One region of the Arthrobacter ramosus genome, then DNA from elsewhere that is predicted to be linked to it. Evidence: predicted binding sites of a transcription regulator. Region 1 holds the regulator's gene; the other holds the start of a gene.
What was found. The regulator LexA, encoded in region 1, represses DNA repair genes until DNA is damaged. The targets are predictions, from matches to a motif close to TCGAACANNTGTTCGA.
Positions count from the first base shown of each region.

Region 2: a site for LexA is predicted at 2,250-2,265, ahead of ABD742_RS03445 (LysM peptidoglycan-binding domain-containing protein). Genes of this name have one in related genera too.

Region 1 is NZ_BAAAWN010000001.1:3,184,747-3,189,611, forward strand. Features, by position in the region: gene hisB (imidazoleglycerol-phosphate dehydratase HisB) at 1-534, opposite strand, end outside; gene ABD742_RS14750 (histidinol-phosphate transaminase) at 577-1,695, opposite strand; gene ABD742_RS14755 (LysM peptidoglycan-binding domain-containing protein) at 1,787-2,146, opposite strand; gene lexA (transcriptional repressor LexA) at 2,514-3,263, shown strand; gene ABD742_RS14765 (ATP-dependent DNA helicase) at 3,395-4,865, opposite strand, start outside.
Region 2 is NZ_BAAAWN010000001.1:721,195-726,059, reverse strand. Features, by position in the region: gene ABD742_RS03455 (Na+/H+ antiporter) at 1-1,086, opposite strand, end outside; gene ABD742_RS03450 (NAD(P)H-binding protein) at 1,207-1,863, opposite strand; gene ABD742_RS03445 (LysM peptidoglycan-binding domain-containing protein) at 2,418-3,404, shown strand; gene ABD742_RS03440 (hypothetical protein) at 4,152-4,499, opposite strand.

The DNA.
Region 1 (4,865 bases):
TTCCACGATGTGGTGCGGATCCCGACCGGCCAGGACATTCATGTGAAGGCAGATGCCGGCGTGCAGGGTGATGGCCTCAAAGACGTGGCGGGTCAGCGAACCGGTGAAGTGTCCACCGATCAGGTGGTATTCCTGGCCGGCGGGCTCACCGCCATGGACCAGGTAAGGGCGTCCGGAGACGTCGACGACGGCGTGGGCCAGCGCTTCATCCAGAGGGACCGTGGCCTCGCCGAAGCGGCGGATGCCGGCTTTGTTACCCAAGGCGGTGCGGAGGACCTCACCGAAGGTGATAGCAACATCCTCCACGGTGTGGTGGGCGTCGATGTGGGTGTCTCCGGTCGCCTTGACGGTCATGTCGATGAGCGAATGCTTGCAGAGCGCCGTCAGCATGTGGTCATAGAACGGCACCGAGGTACTGATATCCGAGACTCCCGTGCCGTCGAGGTTGATTTCAACCAGGACGGAGGACTCACTGGTGGTGCGTTCCATGCGTGCTGTCCGGGCGGCCGCCGTGCTGGCGCCGTTTTCGCTCATTGATGATCCTTAGGAGGAAGGTGTGGTGGGACTTGTTCAAGTCTAGGCCGGTGCGGAGACCTGGCCGTCCAGCAAGGCTTCAAGCGCCTCAAGGAAGGCCGTGGTCTCCGGCTCTGTACCGGCGGTGACACGGAGGTGGCCCGGTATGCCGACGTCGCGGATCAGGACACCGCGCTCCAGGAGGCCTTGCCACAGGGCGTGGGGGTTTTCGATTCCGCCGAAGAACACATAGTTCGAATCCGAGGCGGCGGGCTTGAAGCCCATGCGGGTCAACTCGCTGACAATGCGGTCGCGTTGGATCTTGATGTCCTCGACGTCGGCCATGAGGGCTTCGCGGTGCCGGAGGGCAGCCAGCGCGGTTGCCTGGGTGATGGCGGACAGGTGATACGGAAGGCGGACCAAGCGGATCGCATCGGCGACCTCGGGTGCAGCTGCCATGTAGCCGATGCGTGCACCGGCCAGGGCGAACGCCTTGCTCATGGTCCGGGAGACAATAAGGCGCTCCCGGCCAGGGAGGAGCGTCAACGCACTTGGCGTGTTGTCGTGGGCGAACTCGTGGTAGGCCTCGTCCACGATCACGACCGTCTGGCTCGCCTCGCCGGCCTCGTAAACGGCTTCGACGACGTCCAGCCCAAGCCCCGTGCCGGTGGGGTTGTTCGGGGAGCAGAGGAACACGACATTCGGCTTGAGTTCGCGGACCTGCGCGGCGGCCGAGGCTGCATCGAGTCCATAGTCTTCAGCGCGAACTCCAGCGATGTATGCCGTGTCGGTTCCGCTGGCAAGCAGAGGGTACATGGAGTACGTGGGCGGGAAACCGAGCGCGGTCCGGCCGGGGCCACCGAAAACCTGGAGGATCTGCTGCAGTACTTCGTTGGAGCCGTTGGCAGCCCAGATGTTCTCGGCCGCAAGGTCGTGGCCGAGGTATTCCGCAAGGGCCTCGCGCAGTTCGGTGAATTCGCGGTCGGGATAGCGGTTCAGTCCGACGGCGGCTGCCGCTACCGCTTCGGTGATGGCTGCCTGGACATCGGCTGGTACGCCATGCGTGTTTTCGTTGACGTTGAGCAAAATCGGAACATCAAGCTGCGGCGCGCCATACGGGCTCAGGCCGCGGAGGTTGGTCCGGAGGGGAAGTCGGTCAAGTCGCTCAAGCTGGTCACTCACCATGACAGTTTAAGGCGCCACGGTGGATGCACTGAAACTGTGACGGCCCGGCGCCCGTCCAGGCGAACTGTCAGCCCGGCCAACCTTGCTGTCAGGTGGCAGGAATGAACAGTTGCTGGCCCGGCACGATGTGGCCGTCCTGAAGGTTGTTCAGCTGGATAATCTCGGCAACGACGTCGCGCGGATCCCGGGAAGGCGCGGCAATGCCCGCAATCCCCCACAAGGACTGGCCCACTTGCACCGTAACGCTCGCACTGGAGGTGGGCTGCAGCTCGGCGGCGGAATCAGCAGCCTTGGCCGGCGAATTCAGGAATCCCGCCAGGCTGAGCAGCACTGCGACCAAGAGCATTCCAGGGACGCCGAAGAAGACCACGCGGCCCCGGCGGGTCAGGCGAAGCCGGCCCGGTGCCGTACTGCGGCCGGACCTGTGGGTGATGGTGATTGCGGACATGAGCTGAGCCCTTCTGAACAATGCCGCGTTCCGGAATCTCTGGTTGCGGCTGCCAATTCTTGCCTTCAGTCAGTGCTTGCAGGACGGTTGTTCGTTGTTCTGTTCGAACGATTCGAACGAACACCCGGATCCTGCATCACTTTTATAGAACACATATTCGAACCTTGCTATGACATTTTTAGCACTTATCAACGAACGATGTCGAGACTCGCTAGAACAAATGTTTGAAAAACGCCTGTGCCTGCCCTACGTTTGAGTGAAGGAACGAGCACTGAACCAGTGCAACAGGAGGGTCTGACATTTCAGGCCGACAGTCCCGGCAAGCGCCTCAGGGCCGAACGGGCGGAACGGAAGGGCGTTGGCGAACATGGCAGCGAAAGCCACTGGCAGCGGGTCGGCCTCAGCGCGGAGCCAGCAGCCGCAGAAGGCCCCCAAGAGCCTGACCGTCCGCCAGAAGAAAATCCTGGAGACCATCCAACGTTCAGTGAACGATCACGGCTATCCGCCGTCGATGCGCGAAATCGGGGACACGGTTGGTTTGGCCAGCTTGTCCAGCGTCACGCACCAGTTGTCACAGCTCGAGAAGCTCGGCTATCTTCGTCGCGATCCCAAGCGCCCGCGTGCGATGGAAGTCCTCATGCCCTTGACCCTGGACGGCGGCTCCGTCATACCCGGCGTTGAAGCGCCGGCGAAACTCCGCAGCGCCGGCGGCATGGCCGTCACGGAACTCGCGAGTGCCAGTGACACGGCCATGGTTCCCCTCGTCGGGCGCATTGCCGCCGGCGGACCCATCCTGGCGGACCAGACCGTCGAAGACGTCCTGCCGCTGCCCCGCCAGTTGGTAGGCCATGGCGAGCTCTTCATGCTCAGGGTCGCCGGCGATTCCATGATCGACGCAGCTATCTGCGATGGAGACTGGGTGGTGGTACGGCGTCAAAACGACGCCCTCAACGGCGACATCGTGGCCGCACTCCTGGACGATGAAGCCACCGTCAAGACCTTCCGGCAGCGCGACGGCCATACGTGGCTGCTCCCCCAGAACACGCAGTACGAGCCCATCCTGGGCGACCATGCCACCATCATGGGCAAAGTCGTCTCGGTCCTGCGTTCACTTTAGTTCGCGGTAGCGGGGAACTACCCGGGCCAAGGACCGGGTCTTGTTTCCAGCTCCGGGGCAACAGGTTCCGGGATCGGAAACAAGCGCCGGTTTTCGCGGGCCTTAGGCCGCTGCTTGCTGGTGCGGCCGATCTAAGCCTTGGCTGAGTCGGCGTAAAGCCGTTCCAGCGCACCCCGCACCACTGAACGGTCCGTGGTGGGCCAGAAGGGCGGCAACGCTGCCCGGAGGAAGTTGCCATAGCGCTCGGTCGAAAGCCGTGAATCCAGGACTGCCACGACGCCCTTGTCCCCGGTTGAGCGGATGAGGCGGCCGGCCCCTTGGGCCAGCCGGATGGCCGCGTGCGTTGCCGAAACTGCCATGAAACCGTTGCCGCCGGCCTGCGCCACCGCGCGGGACCGTGCCGTCATCAGGGGATCGTCCGGACGAGGGAACGGTATCCGGTCAATCACTACCAGCCGGCATGAACCGCCTGGAACGTCAACGCCCTGCCAGAGGGACATGGTGCCGAACAGGCATGTGTCCTCCTCCTCGGCAAACTGCCTCACCAACGCGGCCATGGTCGATTCGCCTTGGCACAGGATGTCCATGTCCAGGCGTGATCGCATCGCTTCCGCCGCGTCCTCCGCCGCACGTCGGGAAGAAAAGAGGCACAAGGCTCCGCCGTGCGAGGCCTTGATGAGCTCTTCAAGTTCGTCAAGCGCTTCGGGCGAGGTGCCGCGCCCCGGCTTAGGCAGGTGCTTGGCGACGTACAGCATGCCCTGCTTCGGGTAGTCGAAGGGCGAGCCTACATCCACGCCTGTCCAGCTGGGGGCGCCTTGTCCGGTCAGGCCCAGCCCTCCGGCTGTGGCCTCGAATGCAGAGCCGATTGCCAAGGTGGCGGAGGTCAACACCACGGTATGGCCTGCGAAGAGCCCTTCCCGGAGGCGTCCGGCAACGCTGAGCGGCGCGATATTGATGAGCGCGGGCGAATCCTCGTCGGGCGCCGTGTAGCCCTGCTGCGGATCAAAAGTACTGTTCCGGGAAAACCATACGACTTCCCGGTTTTCCCGCGCCGCGAGGAGCCGTTCGCACAGCTCGAGGATCAACATCAGCCGTGAGCGCGCGAGCTGGCGTCCGCCGTCGACCGCGTTGGACGAATCTCCCTTCGAATCGGAAAGCGCTGCACGGCAGGCTTCCCGGAGCTGGTCCACGCAATCAAGTTGCTCATCATTGAGCCCGTTGGGCAGGAGGCCGGACGGCGCACCGATGATCGCGAGTTCCAGGCGGTCCGCGACGGCGTTCAGCGCGTCCACGGTGATGGCCGTGTGTTTGCGGGCGCTGGAGGCCGCGGCATGGATCATCGCCACGGACAGCTGCCCGGACACAGCCCCGGTCACCCGGTCCTGGAGCTCGTGGGCCTCGTCCACCACGACGACGTCGTATTCGGGCAACACGGCCAGGCCTTCGAAGGCGCTGACTGCGAGCATCGCGTGATTGGTGACCACGACGTCGGACTCCGCGGCACGGTGGCGGGCCAGCTCGCTGAAGCACTCCTCCGCCATGGGACACTTCTGAGCCCCGAGGCACTCCATCGAGGTGACGGATACCTGGCGCCAGGCCCGG
Region 2 (4,865 bases), 2.5 Mb from region 1:
AGTCAGCGGAAGGGCCAAGGCAAGGGCGAGCGTCGCGAGGCCGCGCATGCCGCACCAGGTCAGGATGAGGACCTCCTTGGGGGAGGTGGGCTGCAGGAGGTTCTTCCGTTTGCGGGCCGAGATTGCCAAAAGCCCGAGCCAAGCAAAGCGGACAACGAACACGAGCACGCACACCGCCACGGCCGGGCCAATCATGCCGTAAATGGCGGCGCCTTCATCCCGGATCACATGCCGGATCTCCAGCCCCACAAGGCCGAACGCCAGGCCCGTAGCAAGGAGTTCCACCACGTCCCAGAATGCGGTGCGCGTGACCCGCTCGGCCGCGTCCTGGGACCGCGCGTGCCGCTGTGTCTCGAGGGCCGTGACGACGACGGCGATCACCCCCGAGGCGTGCAGCTCTTCAGCCAGGATGTATGCGGCGAAAGGAATCACCAGGGTCACGGCACTTCGGGCCACCATGGAGGTGACCAGCTTGGTGATCAGCCTCGTCAACCAGCCCATCGCGATGCCGACAATGACGGCCAGGGCAGCACCGATGACGAATTGGAGCACGACGCCGGCCCCCAGCTTGGTGCCGGAAACCGTCGCCGCCACCGCGGTCTGGAAGATCACGATGGCGGCGGCGTCGTTGAACAGCCCTTCGCTCTGCAGCACGGTGATGAGCCTGCGCGGCATGTGGACGCGGCCGGCAACGGATTCAACCGCCACGGGGTCCGGCGGAGCCACCATGGCACCCAGTGCGATCGCCGCCGGAATGCCGATCCCTGGAATCATGAGCCACGCGGCTCCGGCAACGGCCGCCGTCGAAACGACCACGAGTGCCACCGCCATGAGCAGAAGCGTCCGCCAACGGACCCGGAAGACCGCCCAGGAACTCTTCTGGGCGGTCGCGAAGAGCAACGGAGGGAGGAAGATCGGGAGGATCAGTTCAGGCGCAAGCTCAAAGTCCGGGAAGCCAGGGATGAAGGTCATCGCCGCAGCCAGCAACAGCATCAGCACCGGGTACGGGAGCCGCAAGCGGTCCCCCAAGCCCACGGCCACGACCGTTGCAAGCAGCAATCCAACAATGAGTGCCAACTGGTCCATGTTCCCGATTTCCCCAGACGTCGTAGCGGCAGCGTCCCGGGCACCTGCCGAGGGACTAGCCCTACCAACATATCCCGGCAGGTGCCGTCCCGGCCCGGCTCCCGACCGAGCAGGGTGCGGCTAGGACGCCGTGAGGGCCTCGACCACAGGTACCGAGCCGTCCCTGAACTCGATGGTGTGGCGGACAGTCTCGGGCAGTTCCAGGACGGCGGCAGCCACTAGGGCAACATTGGCCCGCGAAGTTTCGGTCCCGGTGCCCGGGTCTGCGGGGCTTACCTCAATGAGCGCAGACCCAGGATTGCTGGTCAGTGCGCCCGGGCCAAGGATCGTCCAGTCGAGGTCAGTCGCACGCAGGTACTCGTCCGCCGCGGCCTTGGCATCCGCGTAGGCGTAGAAGCTGTTGTCCTCGGGAACGCCATGGCTAGGTCCTGCGCCAAAGTAGGACACCATCACATAGCGGGCCACGCCCGTTTGCGCCGCGGCATCCATCGAGCGGATGGCGGCGTCCCTGTCCACTGCATACGTACGTTGCGGATTGCCTCCGCCTGCCCCGGCGGACCACACCACCGCGTCGTGGCCGTCAAGTGCAGCGGCGATCTCCGCCGTCGTCGAATTCTCGACGTCGAGTACTACCGGGGCGGCACCCGTCACTTCGACGTCGGGGGCGTGTTCCGGATTGCGGATGAAGGAAGTGACCGCGTGACCTTCGTTGCTCAGGATGCGGGACAGTTGCAAGGCCACCTTGCCGTGGCCGCCGATGATTGCGATTCGACTCATGGACCCATTCTGTCCCAGTGGTCAAGTGCATGGTCAAGCCCTCCCCAACACGGTGGATAAATTCCCGGAAAATAGCCGCTCCGCATTTGCGGAGCGCAATGCCGAATTCGTCAATTCTCCGGATAAATATGCCTACTAATTACTAAGCAGACTTAGTTTAGTCATCATCACAGCTCCCCGCGCGAGGGCTGGAAGTCCGGACCCTAAGGGCCGCCCCTCCCGCCGCCGACGAAGACTTACGAGTGTTTGGCGGGCTGCCGGAAATAAAAGCAAGTGGCACCCACTCGTGTGGAGGGAATTTCCCATTCCTACACTCAAATCACCTGCAGCAGGGAAAAGGAAATATCTCTTTCGTAAATCTCACTGATGGATTTATCAAAACGGGTTCGTACATCCCTTTGATGGATTTATCAAAGTAGATGGATCGAGGGATTCCTCAGTGCTGCGCATTTAAGCAAAAGGGTCTCAACAAGCGCCATCCCCTGCGCCTGCGTATCACCTTCCGGGCCAGCCAACCGACCGGCCCCAGAAACGATTAATTACGGGGATCCGACATGTATCAGCAGGAGTACAGGCACAGCGGGATCGGCGGAGGCAACGTCCTCGCCCTGATATCCGCGGGGGTAAGAACACTCGCCAGGTACAAGGCATCAATAGCCACCTGGGCAATCGTGGCAGTGGTCGCCATTGGCGCCGTGACGATGCAGAACTACTCACAGGTACTTGCGCCGGCAGGCACGAGCGCCGCAATTGCCCCGCAGCTCGGTTCGGGAGCCGGTATTGCCGCGCCTTCGCCGGCCGCAGCCAGTCCGACGCCGGCTGCCAGTCCCACGCCGGGAGCCACACAGGCGCCAGTACAGACGCAGGCACCGGCCGCCGTCGCGCCGTCAGCTCCCGCAGCGGCGGCGGCCGCAGTCGCAGCTCCACCCGCTCCTGCTCCTGCTCCTGCTCCTGCGCCTGACACGAACGCCTACACGGTGGTCAGCGGCGACACCGTTGGCTCGATTGCCGCCAGGTTCGGCGTCGACGTCAATGGGATGCTGGCGGCCAATGGGCTCAGCGCCTATTCCGTCATCGTGCCCGGCCAGGTGCTAAAGCTGACAGGGCCGCCGGTTGCCGCGGCCCCCGCCCCTGCGCCTGCACCGGCCCCCGCTCCGGCGCCAGCGCCTGCACCTGCTCCGGCGCCAGCGCCTGCACCTGCCCCCGCTCCGGCGGTGCGGACCATCTATGTTGCGGGTTCAGGTGGCCAGGCCGCCGTGGACAGTTGCATTGGCCCGATCCACTTCACCCCCACGGACGCCTACGCGCTGTTCATTACCGAACATGATTTCTGCGGCGGGTGGGCCCGATTCTCGGGCATCGGCGTCGGCGAGACCGTGAGCATCCCCGGTTACGGCACGTACACCGTGACCGCACGCGGCCAGGTGCCCCAAGGCGGGACCACCAACAACGTCGCAGCGGTATTCGGCGGATTCCCGCGAGCGATTCTACAGACGTGCATCCCGGGCACCAACCAGATGCTCGTCATCGCACTGAACTAAGGGCGGTCCCGCGGCGAGGTTTGTGCCAGCGACCATCCTGACCCTCTTTGAATCCGGGAAGGCCCCGTCAGCGGCATGTCGCCGGCGTGTTGCGTGCCATCGCTTTTCAAAGAAGGTCAGGACGGGAGGCCCTCGCCCAATACCCTCGATTTTGGGAGACTGGACCAAGACCTGAGAGCGGGGCGGACTTGGACGGACAACAATGGATCTGGGTTGCGACGGTGCTGGTCGTCGCGGCGGTAGTTGCCATTGTCATGGCCTTTGGACGCCGGTGACAATCATCCGCCCCGAGCCCGCCTGGGGATCGCGACCCGGCAGTGACTGTCTCTCAGGGCGCGACAACTTCGTGTACTTCCGCTTCTTGTGCCACAGCACGAGGAGGTGGAAAGAACACATCAGCACAACGGTGATGCCAACGAAGACCATAAGGTCAATGAGATAGCGGCCAAAATCCACGAGCAGGGATGCCTTTCGGTCCGGACAACCTCCTGATCGTAGCTGGAGATAGCCTACAGACGAAAACGGCCCATTACAGGGTGAACCTCAAGGAAACACTAAGAAAAGATCAAGATTCAACTAAGACTGCCCGCTCGAGCGTCAAATGCTTATGCAAGAATCTGTTTGTCCTCTAAGGAAGTGGCCAACTTCGAGAAGCGCCGCCACCTGAGGATTGGGGGACGCCCAAGTGGCGGCGCCTCTAAAAGCTATCGGCAGGTTGCGCGCGCTCTCAGCTATTCGGCAGGATCTTTACGAAATCTTTACGGCAAGTGCCCAGCAGACTTGCGGGCTTCGATCAGAACCAGGGGCGGACTTCGAGTCCTTCTCGCGGAGCTGACATTCGAAGAGGCCTTGGTCGGCATCCAAAGCCGTGCGCCGTCTTATCGAAGGCGCGACAAGCAGTCCGATGATTCGCATCGACGCAATGCCCAACAGGAACACAATGGCGATGGCCGCCCAGAATCCCAGAACCTGCCGAAGCGGAAAGAACCCCACAACGAAGATAACGATCGCCGGGAGGATCCCGATGTTGGACTCATAGGCTTTCTCCAACCGACCCCGCGGCGCCGGATTTAGATTTTGCTCGTTTGCGCGCATGCCAACGATCCCAATCGCTCTGGACCTCAATTAGCAGTACTCAAACACAGGCGAACCAGTAAGGACAGACTATTCGGCGCAATCAGATGCAACATGGTGGAGTCCCGGTCCTGTCGGTGGCCGACACTAGACTTGGAATCGAATATATATTCGAAGAAGAGCGTGTCCTGCGCAATCAGGTTGGGGTCACATGGTATAGCGGCGCGCCGTAAACGAGATGTTGCCTGCCGGCGCACCTCTGCCCTGATCGTGAGGAATAACGCCACAATGAATAACACCACTTTCCGACATAAACCTGGCAGTGATGCGCCGCATGCAGGAGATCGCGCACGTCGACGTCAACTGCGGGGTCGCGCTTGGCGCGCC